DNA from 2 places in the Priestia sp. TRN 1309 genome. Region 1 is predicted to be linked to the other one. Evidence: riboswitches for the same ligand, from Rfam matches in the RefSeq annotation. Region 1 holds a riboswitch; the other holds the start of a gene.
What was found. Region 1 has a riboswitch for preQ1 ahead of ACRPLQ_RS23785 (QueT transporter family protein). Riboswitches for the same ligand answer to the same signal wherever they lie in the genome.

Region 1 (8,080 bases):
TTACATCTTTATGTAAAATTATTGTTGTTCTGAAGTTAGTACGCCGAACTCTTTTTTGGTTTTCCCACTCAAAACGGCATATAAGCTTATTGTATCATTCATTTGACAGATGTCTGTATTTAATTTTGAGTAAGATGTGACTAAGAGAATAATATTTTTATAGACAAAATGAGAAAAAGCCCTTAGAAATAAGGGCTTCTCTAGATAATAAACCATTTTATAATTTCCCAGTTAAGAATTGAGCTTCTCCCATACCAAAGCTCCAGTCAGCATTACCGTTTTCAACAATTGAAATCATAATGTCGCTTGGCTGAATTCCGCAGCTTTCTCCCAGCTCTTTTACAATTAATTTGTAAAGAGCTTGTTTTTGCTCTTCTGTTCGCTGTTTGCTCGTCACACTTATAATAACCAAATCCTTGCTTCTCTCAAAGCCAAGACCTGTATCTTCAATAATCATTTCATGAGCAGGATGCTGATGTACAATTTGATAACGATCGCGTTCTGGGACGCCAAAGGCTTCTAGCATCGCTCGATGAGTAGCGTCTAGTAATGCTTTTAACTCTTTTTCGTCTCTTCCTTCTATTACATCAAATCTAAGTAATGGCATACTAAGTAACCTCCAGCTTTTTGTCTAATGTATTATTGCTTTATCATATCACAACTATCATTTGTAAAAAAAAGATATGCTATTCACAATGTGCTCTCTAGTGAAAGAGACCTCAAACTCTTCAATAAAAGCTGAACCTAATAAAAAGAAATGAGCAGCATAACGACTCATTTCATTAGTACAAAAATATTTATAATAAGAGCTAAAATACATGCAGATACAATGGCAATGAGTACGTTCATCACAAGGTTTTGCGAGGATGTTTTAGCTTGTTTTTTCATATCAGCCCGACTCATCTGTTGCTTTTCATGATCACTTTTAGACATCACGTAGCCTCTCCTATTCATCAAAATGTCAGCAGTGTATAAATGATTTTTGAGAAACCTTGATCCAGTTCTTTTGTATAAACAGCAGCACATGCAGGTTATCATCAGTTATTTTAGCATGTTTTGTCAAATAAGTGGACTATGTAGCGCTTCAATTTAGTATTCACAGCCAAATATATTTAAATTCGTTGCTTTTCTCTTCTTTTCTCGCTATTGTTTGAGAAGAAGGATAATTAGATACGATAAAGGATGATACGATATTGAATAACCATACGCAGCTGCCTCAGTATATCTACACATACGCATGCAGCGAAGAGGAACTCTCACTATGTCAATTAGAGAGACGCTCTCTTTTTGAAATTGAAACTGAGAAACCTATCATAAGAAGCGCCGTTAAACTTGATCCAAGCAGAAGCCCTTTTATCAAAGAGCGATTAGATATTATGTATGAATCAGATGACCTTGCAGATATTTGCAAACAAGTAGAAGATATTGACCTTGGAGATCAAACATTTAAACTCATTTTTATGAAAATTAATGACTTGGAAAAAGATCAAAAAATAAGCTATAAAGGTCAGCGTGCGATTGAACGTGATGTGGGTTGGCATTTTGTAGCAGAAGCAGACTTGCATAACCCTGACCATTTGTTTGGAATTGTTCCATTTGAAGGACGCTGGTATTTTGGAAAATATCAAAAAAGCGAAGCTGTATGGCTGCATCATTTGAAGAAACCGCGTGAATACTCTACGGCACTCAGTACCCGCCTTGCAAGAGCTGTAGCTAACATTGCCGTTCCAAAGCCTGAAGGAATCAAAGCGATTGATCCATGCTGTGGTATTGGTACAGTCCTCGTAGAAGCTCTTTCAATGGGCATTGATATTGTAGGACGCGATATCAACCCACTTGTGACCGACGGATCTCGTGAAAATATTGCGCATTTCGGCTTAAAGGGTGATGTCAAAACCGGACCGATTTCGGATGTTACCACTCACTATGACGTAGCGATCATCGACATGCCTTACAATCTCTACACCCACGCGACGCCTGAAGATCAGCTTTCTATTTTAAAACACGCTCGCCGCTTTGCGGATAAAGTAGTCGTGATTACAGTAGACACGATTGACCATATGATTCATGAAGCTGGCTTTTCTATTTCAGATCGCTGCGTAGCGCGCAAAAGCGTATTTTCTAGACAAGTAGTTGTATGCGAATAAAAAAAGACACCAGTCTAACAGGCTGGTGTCTTTTGATTTACCACTCTTTAGGTTCATAGTCTAATTCTTTGAATAGCTGCGTACGCTCTTTTTTCGTTAAATCTCTCCATTGCCCAACAGGCAAGTTGTTTAAGTGAATATTCATAATACGCGTACGCTGAAGGCGGTACACTTCATATCCGAGCACTTCACACATACGGCGAATTTGACGATTTAAGCCCTGTGTTAAAATAATTTGAAACTCGTACTTAGACAGCTGTGTCACTTTACAAGGAAGCGTTTTTGTACCTAAAATTTTTACTCCCTCAGACATGTTTTTGATAAACTCGGGTGTAATCGGCTTATCTACTGCAACAATATATTCTTTTTCATGCTTGTTTTCTGCACGTAAAATTTCGTTAATAATATCGCCGTCATTTGTAAGTAAAATTAAGCCGTCTGAATCCTTATCTAGTCGTCCGACATGATGAATACGCAAAGGGTGATTGACTAAGTCAATGATGTTTCCCTTTACTTTTTTCTCACTCGTACTTGTAATGCCGACTGGTTTATTAAGTGCAATATATACATTATTTCGAGCAATCCGAAGCTGTTGGCCACTTACTCGAATATCATCGCCAGGCTTAACTTGATCTCCGATTTTTGCAACCTTTCCATTAACGGTTACTCTTCCTTCACTAATTAACTTATCTGCCCCGCGTCTTGACGCTTTGCCAGATTCGCTAATAAATTTATTCAGTCTCAGGTGAATCACAACCTTACATTTAAAAATTTTAAAATTTGTCTCTTCTATTAGAAACCGATATGTGTCAATTTCTATACCGTCCCTATCGTAACATGCTATACGCTTCTCGTCTTCTTTTAATTTCATTACTTGACTATATTTTTTTAACAGAAATAAAAGGATAGCCTCAAAATACTTTGTAACCTTATTCTTAACATTTCAAGCAATGCTTACACCTGTCAAACCAACGTCAATCTTCACTCCTATACAAGACATAGACGTCTGGATTGACTGATCAGTATAGAGTTGCTACCATCAGGTTTTCTTATGCTTCCAGGAGGAGTAACGCTGGCTCTGACAGCTATGGTCGGAGGACATTTGTTCGATAAAATTGGATTTAAGCCGCTGCTTTTAACAAGTTTAATTCTTTTAACGTTTATTTTAAGTTTGTTCACTACCATTTCAAGCGAAACAACTACGATGACTGCAGCTATTTTATACGCTGCCTTTACAATTGGCGTAGGTTTAAGCATAGGGCCCGTGATGACGCTTGCTTTAAATCAAGTACCTAAACCTCTTCACGCTCACGGTTCAGCCATTTCAAATACGATTAACCAAGTTGCAGGCGCGATTGGACCAGCTTTGTATACAAGTATTATGACTATGGCTTCTCAGCACTTTATTCAACAATCAAATGAAGCGAATAAAACGCTGTTGCAAATAAAAAGTATGACAAGCGGGGTCCATACCGTCTATTATGTAGCCATCGCTTTCGCTATCGTTTCGTTCCTGCTCACTCTTACGTTAAAGAAAAAAGACCAGCAGCTGGAGACGCAATAAATAAGAAACTAACGAGAGCTGCTCAAGTCATGAGCAGCTCTTGTTACATGCCGAATTTATATTACAAATGTAAAAGCAATCATAGATACTATGAAAGCAAGAATAATAATACCTCTCTTTTTTTCTGTTTTCCATGCTTCAATAGCGCCCGCGATACCACCAATGACTAAAATAAAAGTACCTATAATGTGCAGAGGCAGCAGCGATAATACTCTACCTAAACTCGCCATCACTCCTCCAATCAATATAAAGCCTGTTGTTATAATCGATTTTAATGATGTTAAGTCTCGTATAGCTTCTTGTTTTTCAGTCTTACTCAGTTTAAAGTACTCTATTATACTAAAAGCAGCGGGTGTTCCCCATAAAATAAAGAAGCTAACTAATCTATCCGTGTCTACATTCACTGTTTATTCACCACCGCTATTAGTTTCTTATACACTTTTCCTAACCCATTTTTTAGAGATAAAAAAAGCGGCTGTAGCTGCTACAGCCGGAATCATAAAAGCAAAGCTACCAGAATAACTGCCAAACGTTACTTTACTTGATAATCCTTCGATTGAGCTCCACATAGTCGAACTTTCTGGAACATATAAGAGCGTAAGAATCATTCCTGATAGCAGTTGAAAGCTACCCAAGAAAACGATGAAACTAATGATAAATAGTCCATATCTCTTCAATAAAATCTCTCCCTTGATTTATATACGATTTCACGCTTCATAAGTTCCATCATTTAACAAATCCATGTATTATTCTCGCTTCAAAGATCCTCCAAAAGAAAATTGATGGTAGTCATCGATCTTATTCCAATATCCTATGCACTTTACGTCAGGCTCATCAATAGCTAACGCTTCTTTATTAATTCCTTTATAAGGAAGAAATGCAGTCAACTTTACCTTTTGTTTTGGCTTAATATTTAACTTATTGCCTTCTGCTAACACCTTAAATTTATTTTCAGAATAACCGTTTTTTATTTTTAGTGGATACGATAAAAATACGTCGTTTTGTTTGATGGTCAAATCGCTCTTGTTTACGAATTCCAATTCATACGAAATCCCTTGCTTCATCTTTTGTTCTTTGATGACGTTAATATGGATTTTTTCTAGTTCTCTTAAAGGAACGTTGTCTTCTTCTTTTGAACACCCGGCAAATAAGATAGCTAACACTAATAAAACAAGAATTCCTAACTTTCTATTCAAAAAATAATCCCCTCTCTCGTAACAAAGATTATTTTACAATTATAACTCAAAAAAGTTATTTAATGGTAAAAATACACAATTAAAAAAGCAAACCTTGTCGGTCTGCTTTTTTAATTGCTACGCATAGGTAATGTGTTGTTGTGCGAAAAACTTTTCGATAAGGAGTTTGCCAACTATATGTATATCGTAACAAAAGAAAAAAGAACACGCTGTGAGATTTGTCACTTCTTCTTTCAAAATAATCTAATTGAATACTCGCTATTGCGTTACGCAAAAAGAGCAGAACGCAATAGCGACCTGCTCTTTTTACATGCTAGATATGGGTAATTTGTCCATGCGTGAAAAGCTCTTCAATAATAAGGGGTTTATCACTACACTTATAGAATAACAAAGAAAAAAAGATGCGGCTGTGAGATTTATCACAGCCGCATCTTTTTATCCAACTAGCTTATTAAATTGTACACGTTTATTAATTGCCGCCATAATTGGTGCTCCAACAAGCATAACCACAAACTCACCAACAGCTGTTGTTAACCATGTAAAGAAAAATGGTAAATCAAATGCTAGGTGCAGTTCAAACGCAATAATAAACATCGTAAACGTAAACACAAGTGTATTAATAAGCATACGAGCCCACATATTTTTAATGTAGCGCATAGAAAAAATGGTAATGAGTAATGATAGTACAGATTGTCCTACCCCAAACACCAGATCATAAGCGACCATTGGTGAAAAAAACAAATTCGTCAGAAATACCCCTAGTACAATGCCGTACACGTACTTTTTATTAAATACAATCAAATGATTGAACATTTCTGATATACGAAATTGGATATTGGTGAAGCCAAACGGCTGAATTAACATGCTAACAGCAATATACATAGCTGCTAAAAGACCGTTGACGCAAAGTGTTCTTATATTCATCTTACTATTCTCTCCTTAGTTTTTTAACGTGGGATGGTTACGAACCACGTAAACACTCAAAGAATCATACAGCAAGCTTAAGCTTTCGTCAATCTAGCTGTTTGCAAACTACTGCTGCTTTCATGTCTTCCATATTGACTGCTCTTTTTTCTTACTTTTCTTTAGTATAAAATAGAAGACGTATCCGTATACATAGGTGACATAAAGTAGTTAACCCTTTTGATTTGAAATACGAAAGGATTTGTAGCGATGTTAGATAATACAGATAAGCGCATACTAGAAGAGCTATCAAAAAATGGACGTATGAAGATGAAAGAATTAGGAGAAAAAGTGCATTTAACCGGACAAGCCGCTTCTGCTAGAGTATTAAAGTTAGAAGATGAAGGCATTATCAAAGGCTATACAATTAACATTGATGAACGAAAACTTGGCTACACCGTCCATGCATTTTTAAATATCTATACGCAGAGCATTCATCACCACCCCTACCTTACATTTGTAGAAAGTCAGAAGAAGTACGTCATCAACAACTTTAAAATCAGCGGCGATGGCTGCTACTTACTAGAATGTAAATTTCATTCGAATGAAGAATTAAATGATTTTTTGACAGAGCTAAATCAGCATGTGAATTACAAACTTTCAATCGTCATTAACAAATAAATTTTTTTAAAAAATAAAGGTATATTAATTTATGAAAATGGTAATCCTAATAACGTATTCCCCCTATTCCAATAAATTTGAAAATCCTTTGCGCCGTCGCAAAGGATTCTTTTTTTATGTAGGAAACCGCCTTCTATTTTTTGAAAAGTTGAACATCTCTCATAGCGTTGACATAGCGGTCAGAGGTTTATATAATCGGTGACATCGAAGCATAGAAAAGCAGACTCAAGACATTATACACGTATCGTAATTCTTCGTCTTAGAAGTTGATCAGTTTTATAACTAGACAATTTCTAAGACGTTTTTTATTTTATCATTTGTGAAACACTAGTAAAAACAAGATTCCACGCAAAAATATCCTAATGATCAGGGAGGTTTGCATATTGAAAACAATCTATAAAGACATCATTTTAATTATTGCCGGAGCGCTTTTAGTTGCTGCATCCATTGATTTTTTTGTCATTCCAAATAAATTAGGTGACGGAAGTACGGTTGGTATTGCTCTTGTTTTATATTATTTATTTCATATCCCTACAAGTATCAGCACATTTCTTGTGAACCTTGTATTCATTGCCTTAGCTTATAAATTTCTAACTAAAAAAACGATTCTCTATACGATTCTAGGAGCTGTCATGACGTCCGTTTTCTTAGGTCTGGTCAGCTATATTCCTTTTCACGTTCACGACATGATTTTAGGAATTGTATTCGGGGCTTTACTAATGGGAACAGGACTGGCACTCATTTTTATCGCGGATGGATCTACCGGCGGCACAACTCTTTTAGCTTATTTATTAAACTACACAAAAGGCTACAATATCTCGAAAAGCATGTTCTACATGGACAGCGTCATTATTTTAGCATCGATTTTTGCTATTGGCGTCAACAATACCCTCTATACTTTTATATTCGTCTATCTTTGTGCTAAAATCGTCGATGTTGTTATCGAAGGTTTCCACAACAAAAAAGCAATGACGATTATGTCTGATCAGTACAAAGACATTGCGCAAGTTATCACCAGTGAATTTGGAAATGCAGCTACCATCTTTTATGGATATGGCTACTACGCCAACAAAGATAAACGCATTATCTACGTTGTTATTAAAAAGAACGAGTTATTAAAAATTAAAAAGAAAATCCAGCAAATTGACCCGAATTCTTTTATTGTCATCCACGAAGTAAAAGAAGTTGTCGGCGGAAAATTTGGATTTATCGGCAATTCGCCTCATGAAACAAAAGCCGCTGCTAAATAAAAAAATCCACCTCTTGGTGGATTTTTTTATGAAAAAACCGTTAAGAAAAACGAAAAGATCCCTGCTAAAAAGTAAACTGACCCTAACGCAATTGCTCCTGTAACGACCGTAAATACACTTAATCCGATAGCCACCTTCATTTTCATCCACATCCCTTTTTAGATTAGTAGTATAAGTATGTCCAAGAATAGAAGATTTATAACTATGCCACCCTATTTATTTCATATATCGATGCAACAATTGTCTATTCAATGTGTTCTAAAACCACCCCTGGCGGCATAATGTATAGGAAGGATTTCATATACACATCTTTGTATCACACATATCATATGAAATTAG
Region 2 (8,080 bases), on a different contig from region 1:
GTTTTAAGGCAAAATTGTAAAAAAAGAAAACGCTAACTAGTTTCACTATTTTCAAAATTAAAATTATTTAAAAAATTAATAATGAACTAATTTAAAACAAAGGAGCGATGAATGATGAAAATAGCAGAGGTAGGAAACTTGATAGAATTTAAAAATGGCTTACAGGGCATTGTCGAAAAAGTAAATGAAAACTCCGTGATTGTTGATTTGACTTACATGACAAACTACCGGGATTTAGACTTAGAACAGCGAACTGTTGTCAATCACAAAAACTACACGATTATTAATCCCGCTATGTAAAGGGAAAAAGCAACCGGAACGCAAAAACGGTTGCTTTTTTAGTGGTTTTGAAAGAACTGATTCTTTTGTTCTTCTGTAATAATTCCCAGCTTATACATGAGATAAATATACTGTTGAACCTTAACATCCTTCGAACTTTTTTTCACTGTACTCCCTCTTTTCTAAAATGTTTCTTCATACAATAATATATGGCTAAGATAAAAAAAGTTTCCTTAAAGAAACAAAACCAGGCCCCATTTTTTCTTGAAAGGGCCTTATTTTCGTGTGACAATAAGAACAAGCTACTACTACCTACTTACTGAAAGGAATTACTAGCATGTTTGATACTGTATTGTTTATCGTTGCACTTATTGTCATTCTTTTTTTCATCGTGCAGTTCGTTTTTAAACGCAAGCAAACTTCAAATAAAAAAACATCCGTTGAACCCATGAATTATGCCGAAGAAGATTCTAACTCCTACACAAGCTGGAGTGAATCTGCTTCTAATCACGATCACGATGGTGATGGTGATGGGAACGCGGATGCTGACGGAAGATAGAAAAAAGCCTCTTCTTATGAAGAGGCTTTTTTTATTTTGATAACACGCGCTTGCCGTTGGTAAACGAATAATAGCATTCACCTGTATAGATGTCTTGGCTTTCATGTACATGAACACCACATTTATCTTCAAGTGCAGCTTTCATCATGGATTTGGCTACGTTATACGCTTTAATTGGACGATATTTTCTCCACTTTCCTACAAGGCAAAATGAACACGACTTTAACGTGTATCCCCCAAGCTTTTCAAATAGGCGAAACTCTTGGCGCTTGCCTAATAATAACGATGGGCGGAAAAAGTGAGTAGAACGGATATACAAGCTTGCGATATCTTCTTCTACTTGCCCCTTTACTTTACTGTAAAAGAATGGCGAACGAAGATCAGCACCAATTGCTGTAATCGTTAAAAAGTTTTTGCAGCGATATTTTTCTGCACATTTAGCCGCTTTTAAAGGAAATTCGTAGTCAACTTTAATGAATTTCGCTTTTGTTTTTGCTTTTTTCATTGTCGTGCCTAAACAGCAATATACATCATCAACTGCAAAGCATTCTTCGTGCTTATCAAGCTCTGAAAAATCAATTTCAAGCTGACGTAGCTTTGTGTGTTCGATTGGTAGCTTTTTTCGAACAAACACTGTCACATGGTTATATAAGCTGTTGCTTAATAACATTTTTAAAAGTTCTTGACCAACAAGTCCGCTTGCACCTAATACTAATGCTGATCTCTGTGACATTCTTTCACCTTCTCATCTGTTGTTTTTGCAATGGAAAACAGGTTGCATACACAACCTGTTTGTTCGAATTAACGATTATCAATTGTTTCTGGGTATAAATCATGATTCATCAGGCGATAATTAGCCATTTCTTCATACTTCGTACCAGGACGGCCATAGTTTGTATATGGATCAATTGAAATCCCGCCGCGTGGTGTGAATTTTCCCCATACTTCAATATATCTTGGATTCATCAGTTTAATTAAGTCATTCATAATAATATTCATACAGTCTTCATGGAAATCTCCATGGTTACGGAAGCTGAACAAATAAAGCTTTAACGACTTGCTTTCCACCATTTTTTCATCTGGAATGTAACTAATATAAATGGTTGCGAAATCCGGCTGACCCGTTTTTGGACATAAGCTCGTAAATTCCGGACAGTTAAATTTCACAAAATAATCACGATTTGGATGTTTGTTATCAAATGCTTCTAGAATCTCTGGTGAATATTCAAACAAATAGTTTGTTCCTTGATTTCCAAGGAGTGATACACCTTCTAATTCTTCATCTTTTCGACCGCTCATTTGCATTTCCTCTCTTTCTACGATTGTCATTCTAACAGCGTTTTTTTATTTTGTATATATCTGTTTTTATTTTTCTTTGTAAATTTTTTGCTATGCGCTTACACGCCTCGTTTATTTCCCCAAACAAGGGCGTGAACCTGCGGCAGAACTCTTACATCGTTCATGTTTTTAGCTGCCACTGCCTTGTCGATTAACCACTCATACTTTTTAAGCAATTCTTGTGTTAACGACGCATTATCGATTGTCGTTAAGTCCTCGTTGCCTACTTGAACAAAAAATGGAACCTCAGGATAACGTTCATGAACAGATGCTGCATATTCAAAGTCCTCATCATTAAATACAACGACTTTTATGCTTATGTGCGCCATGCGTTTTTCCTTTATTAATGTCTCTATAATATCGTCTAATACGGAGAAATTTGTTTTCATTAATGAACTTGGAGGCTTAGGAGAAATCGTTAAATCATCGATCTTTAGGAACCAATCCTGATAACGGCTTCCCTGTGTTTCAAGAGCTGCTTTTACCCCATGACTGTGCAAAAGCTCTACAAATGAACCAATCGCCTTGATAAGCGCAGGGTTTCCTCCAGAAATGGTGACGTGATCAAAGCACTCTCCTCCAATTTCTTTAAGCTCCGTCCAAATTTGTTCTGCTGTTAGTTGACGAATATCGTTTTTAGCTGATCCATCCCATGTAAAAGCTGAATCACACCAGCTGCAGGAATAATCACAGCCTGCGGTACGAACAAACATCGTCTTACGTCCTACAACCATTCCTTCCCCTTGAATCGTTGGGCCGAATATTTCAAGTACTGGAATTGTATTAGCCACGTTTTTTCACCTTCTTTGGGCGGTAAACTACGTAACTTGTCGGCGTTTCCCGCACGAATACTTGTACGCAAGAAGGCTTATTTGGTAGTGTGTCTAGATATTCTTGAACCAACTCATAAATTTTACGAGCAACAACTTCAGTTGTAGGAAAATCATTTGGATTTTCTTCGTTAAAGATAGAATGATCGTTCAATAATGTATGATCAAATTGACCAGAAACAATTTTTTTCAATAGCGCAAAGTTTACTAAAAAGCCCGCTTCGTCTAATGTATCTCCGGCAACAGTTAAATTTACAAAATACGTATGTCCATGGACTTGACGGCATTTTCCTGCTTCTGTATGAGGAACAAAATGTGCCGCAGCAAACTGCATATCTTTGTTCAATTCATATTCATAGTCATGAAAGACTTGAGGATACATTTGTTGCAGCATTATTTTTCTCCTCCTTCTTTTGTTTGCAAGTATTGATCTAACCCGCGTTTTCGCAATTGACATGCGGGACATTCGCCGCACCCATCAGCAACAATACCGTTGTAGCACGTTAATGTTTTTTCACGCACATATTCAAGCGCTCCTAGCTCATCCGCTAACGCCCACGTTTCTGCTTTATCAATCCACATAAGCGGCGTATGAATCACAAACTCGAAGTCCATTGATAAATTAAGCGTGACGTTTAACGATTTCACAAATACGTCTCGACAGTCTGGATATCCCGAAAAATCAGTTTCACAAACGCCTGTTACGATATGACGGCCTCCGCTGTTTTTAGCAAGTACGGCAGCAAATGATAAAAATAACAGATTGCGGCCATCCACAAACGTTGTAGGCAACTCTCCTTCTTTTTGCTCAATTTCAATATCATCTCGCGTTAAGGCATTTGGTGCTAATTGATTTAAAAGTGACATATCTAGGACGGTATGCTTCACACCTAAATCAGCTGCGATAGCTTTTGCTACCTCTATCTCTTGACTATGACGCTGACCGTATTGGAAAGTAACCGTTTCTACTTCTTTAAAGTTTTTCAAAGCCCAAAATAGACATGTTGTACTATCTTGACCTCCGCTAAATACAACAATAGCTTTTTCATTTTTCATCATTATTGTTCGTCTCCTTTTTGATTGAAATCAAAAGAAGAAGAAACTTTATTGAACCGTTCGTTCCCTTTGTGACTAATTTTATAACACAAAAAAGAGACTGCTCTTTTCCAGCAATCTCCCTAAAAAGCAACTAAGATACACGTCCTCGCCAGCATACACGTCAAAAAGACGTGTTGATAGAAAAGCACGTGAAAGAAGACACGCTAAAACCGTGTCTTTTGTCATCAACGATGATCTTAGTTTTTTATAGAGGGAGTTTTCGAACCTCTCCCGTACATATACAAACGTGTACGGCGTTTCTTCTTGAATTGTCATCGTATACTATACCACATACGTATAAATAATGCTATGTTTGTTGGCTTCTATCACCTTTAGCTGCCTTATTTCTCTTTATATAAGAAAGCGCAATAAATAACAACGGAAAACAGACGCTTAGTACAAATAAATAAAACGGCCAGTAATATTTTTCAAAATAATTGAAGTATGCTGTATTTGGAATAATGTAATACGCCACGCCTGTAATGATTAGACCTAAAGGAAAGCTCAAAAAATTGCGCACCCGTAAATTACATAATTGAGCGATACTTAACTGAATAGCATAGAACACAATGACAACTTTAAAAAAGATAGATAACATCCAAATAATAGCTACTAATACTTCAACGTGCTGTATCGTTGCACCTAACGAAATCATTTTTCCTAATAAATAAACTGGGTAGCTGTGCATTGATGCAATATTCGCGCCAAGAGCTAATATACAAGCCGCAACTGCAATCGTAATCGTCAAGCCCGATGCCACAGTGCCGATAACAATCATTCTTTTTACCTTTTTGCCATCTTTTATATGAGGCGTAATCATTAGCACAAAAATCAATTCCATAAACGGATTTCCTAAGAAATACGTGGTTCCTAACACTAAATCATCCATGCGGAATTCAAACAAAGGGTAAAGACGATCCAGTTTCATCTGAGGAATATTTAACGAAATTAACAATAAAAAAGGGACGACGATCCACGGTAAAAAGATTTCCGCGGTTCTCGCTATCACTTCAATGCCTAAATACCCTCCGTATATAACCGCTAAAATCACAAGAGCATGAATCCACGTAGGCAGCGTTTCAGGGACAATTTGCGTCGTCATAAATGTACTGATATCTCGAAGGGAAAACGTAGATTGAATGAACATAAAAAAAATGTAAATAAGAGACATACACGCTCCGGCGTAAGGACCTAGCGCTTTTTTAGCTATTTCAATGAACGTTTGCTGAGGGTAACGGTGCATCAGCCATAACAGCACCGCAACAATTAAAAGGGCAAAGCCAATAGCAAGCACACTACATACCCAGGCATTTTGTCTATTCGTTTCTAATAACGTAGCCGGAACTGCCAAAATAGCGCTTCCGATACAAAAAAAATAAATGAGAAAAAGAAGTTGTTTCGGAGTAATAAATTCTTTTATTTGCATCATACACCCCTTCTCTCCTACATGCTTACGTAAATAACAGATGATGAACGGTTTTAGTAAGAGGCTTAATGAGTTCCTCTAAAAAGTACAGAGGCGTAGGTACTTCTTTACGGAGTGTAATGGCTCCCCAAAAGAATAAACCCATACCTATAAGACAAAGATAGACAACGATTTCACGGTAATACTTTTCCTTTCGGAAGTTAATCATAATTTTTTTAGTCAAATAAGCAAGAAGTACGAGTAAGGCGATAAATCCCTCCATTTTCTTTCTCCTTAATGCTTCATTTGCTTCATATATGAGTTATTTAACGTGCCTAAGCGACGGATTTGAACTTTGGCATCTAACTCGACGGTTAAATCTTCTGCGTAAATTCTGTTCCAGTCTCTTTTCATTTTGTACCATCTCTTTACATCTTGTCTGTAAAACGTTTCTCCAAAACCGAAGATATCACTTTTATAATCTTTTTGAGCTTTTTCCACTGCGTCATTCATTTTTTCTTTTACGTCCGCTGCTGTTTTTCGTTCGAGCATATTGATTACAGCTGGGTCCTGTAAGTTTACTTGACACTCTACATCTGCCACGTTTGCTTCACCTTTTAAATCCACGTGAATATGAGGCTTATGGTTTTTCATAGAAGCCGTTACCTTCACGTTCGTTCGAAGCATTTCTACTCCGATGATATCGTGCTGTTTTTCTTTTCCTTCGCATGGAATAACAATTAACGTACTTTTTACATTTCCTGTAATATAGTTATATCCTTTACTTTCGTCTTCATTGAACCAGCCGATCAGCTTATCATTTTGAAAGACACCTAATCCTTTAAAATTGAGCAGGGTGGACAGATTGGTCCGGGAAATGCTCGACATATCTCCTGCCTTTTTCACGTCGCCTTTGACCAATACTCCCGATAACACCGCCTGCTTTCCTTCGCTCGTTAAGTTACTGATCAGTTCATTTAACTTTACGCCTCTAGTGGGTGCCCAAATACGCTGAGAGACGTCTAATGAAGCAAACATATGGTTAGCTGGTATTTTTTCAATTGTTGTTAATACGTTCAGAACGCTCGATGCTTTCGTGTTTTTAGCAACAACAACAAAATAATCGGTACGCACTTCATGATCCCGAGCAAAGAAATCAAGCACTTCAGCAATACCCTCTTCCGCCATGCTTTCGCTAATGACTAGCATTCGTAAATGAGAAAGATAAATTTTCCGCGGGGATTTTGTCGTTATTTTTCTTAACCCTTCCATTACAGACGAAGCCTTAATAGAGAATGTGGTAACAGAAGGCCCGTTTGTAGGGGTTTTGGCCTGAATATCACCAGGGTTAATCAGCTGAACTGTAACAATAATGCCATCTTCTGCTTTATCAATTCCGACAGCAACCGTAATGGCTAGCTCATTCAACTCTCGACTGCTCCAGCAGCCGCTTAACAGCAATGAACAGATACATAACATCAGAAATGCTTTCATAGTAACCGGCCACCTTTGCACAGTTTAGTTTTTTTGCGTCTTTTGACGTGAAATATTCTTCTCGTTAATAAGCTTTGGCCTTGTTTTCATTTTTTTGATCGAACGTCTAATTAGAACATCCTTTTGATCACGCTTCACAAAGGGAGCCATAGGTGTCATATAAGGGACTCCAAATGACCTTAAGCTGCATAAATGTAAAATCATTAAAATTAGCCCGAGGATAATACCGAACAAGCCAAAAGTAGCTGCTAAAACCATTAAAATAAAGCGCAGCATCCTTACTGCAATGGCCATATCATACACCGGTGAAACAAAGTTACTAATAGCGGTGATGGATACAACGATAACCATTGCAGGCGATACTAATCCAGCTTGTACGGCGGCTTCTCCTAAAACGAGTGCTCCCACGATTGAAATAGCTGAACCTACTGCTCGAGGCAATCGGACTCCCGCTTCTCGCAAAATTTCAAACGTGATTTCCATAATAAACGCTTCAATAATAGCTGGAAAAGGCACACCTTCCCTTTGAGCTGCAATACTAATTAACAAAGCAAAAGGAAGCATCTCTTGATGAAAAGTAGTTAAAGCAATATAAGCAGAAGGTGTTAAAAGGGCTAAGAAAAATGCCATGTAGCGCATTAAGCGAATCAATGTACTAATATCTGCGCGCTGGTAATAATCTTCGGCCGCCTGAAAAAATTGAATAAATAGGGCAGGAACCATCAATACAAAAGGTGTACCGTCTACTAAAATGGCTATCCGCCCCTCTAAAAGACCTGCTGCCACGGAGTCTGGACGCTCCGTGTTATGCATAGTAGGAAAAGGTGTATAATCTTCATCTTGAATCAACTCTTCGATATATCCGCTCTCCAAAATACCGTCTATATCAATTTTAGAAAGACGCTCTTTTACCTCTTGAATGACCTGTTCATCCGCAATGCCGTCTATATAAACGAGCGCAATATCCGTTTTTGTAAACTCTCCTATTTGCTGAGATTCAATCCAAAGTTTTGGAGATTTTATTCGGCGCCGAATCAATGCGGTATTCGTTCGCAGTGTTTCTGTAAAACTGTCTCG

Region 2: it holds a riboswitch for preQ1, as region 1 does, so the genes downstream of both, queC (7-cyano-7-deazaguanine synthase QueC) here and ACRPLQ_RS23785 (QueT transporter family protein) in region 1, are expected to answer to the same signal.

The regions. Positions count from the first base shown of each region.
Region 1 covers NZ_JBOZGM010000008.1:25,602-33,681, reverse strand. The annotation lists gene ACRPLQ_RS23825 (tautomerase family protein) at 218-607, opposite strand; gene ACRPLQ_RS23820 (hypothetical protein) at 775-933, opposite strand; gene ACRPLQ_RS23815 (TRM11 family SAM-dependent methyltransferase) at 1,194-2,147, shown strand; gene rluF (23S rRNA pseudouridine(2604) synthase RluF) at 2,185-2,901, opposite strand; gene ACRPLQ_RS23805 (MFS transporter) at 3,178-3,711, shown strand; gene ACRPLQ_RS23800 (hypothetical protein) at 3,768-4,115, opposite strand; gene ACRPLQ_RS23795 (hypothetical protein) at 4,143-4,388, opposite strand; gene ACRPLQ_RS23790 (hypothetical protein) at 4,458-4,907, opposite strand; gene ACRPLQ_RS23785 (QueT transporter family protein) at 5,343-5,831, opposite strand; PreQ1 riboswitch class I at 5,841-5,885, opposite strand; gene ACRPLQ_RS23780 (Lrp/AsnC family transcriptional regulator) at 6,081-6,491, shown strand; gene ACRPLQ_RS23775 (YitT family protein) at 6,875-7,741, shown strand.
Region 2 covers NZ_JBOZGM010000003.1:124,694-132,773, forward strand. The annotation lists gene ACRPLQ_RS12935 (YkvS family protein) at 115-300, shown strand; gene ACRPLQ_RS12940 (hypothetical protein) at 617-838, shown strand; gene ACRPLQ_RS12945 (NAD(P)H-binding protein) at 870-1,571, opposite strand; gene queF (preQ(1) synthase) at 1,640-2,137, opposite strand; gene queE (7-carboxy-7-deazaguanine synthase QueE) at 2,236-2,967, opposite strand; gene queD (6-carboxytetrahydropterin synthase QueD) at 2,960-3,400, opposite strand; gene queC (7-cyano-7-deazaguanine synthase QueC) at 3,400-4,065, opposite strand; PreQ1 riboswitch class I at 4,296-4,339, opposite strand; gene ACRPLQ_RS12970 (GerAB/ArcD/ProY family transporter) at 4,412-5,533, opposite strand; gene ACRPLQ_RS12975 (hypothetical protein) at 5,556-5,792, opposite strand; gene ACRPLQ_RS12980 (Ger(x)C family spore germination protein) at 5,804-7,003, opposite strand; gene ACRPLQ_RS12985 (spore germination protein) at 7,028-8,080, opposite strand, start outside.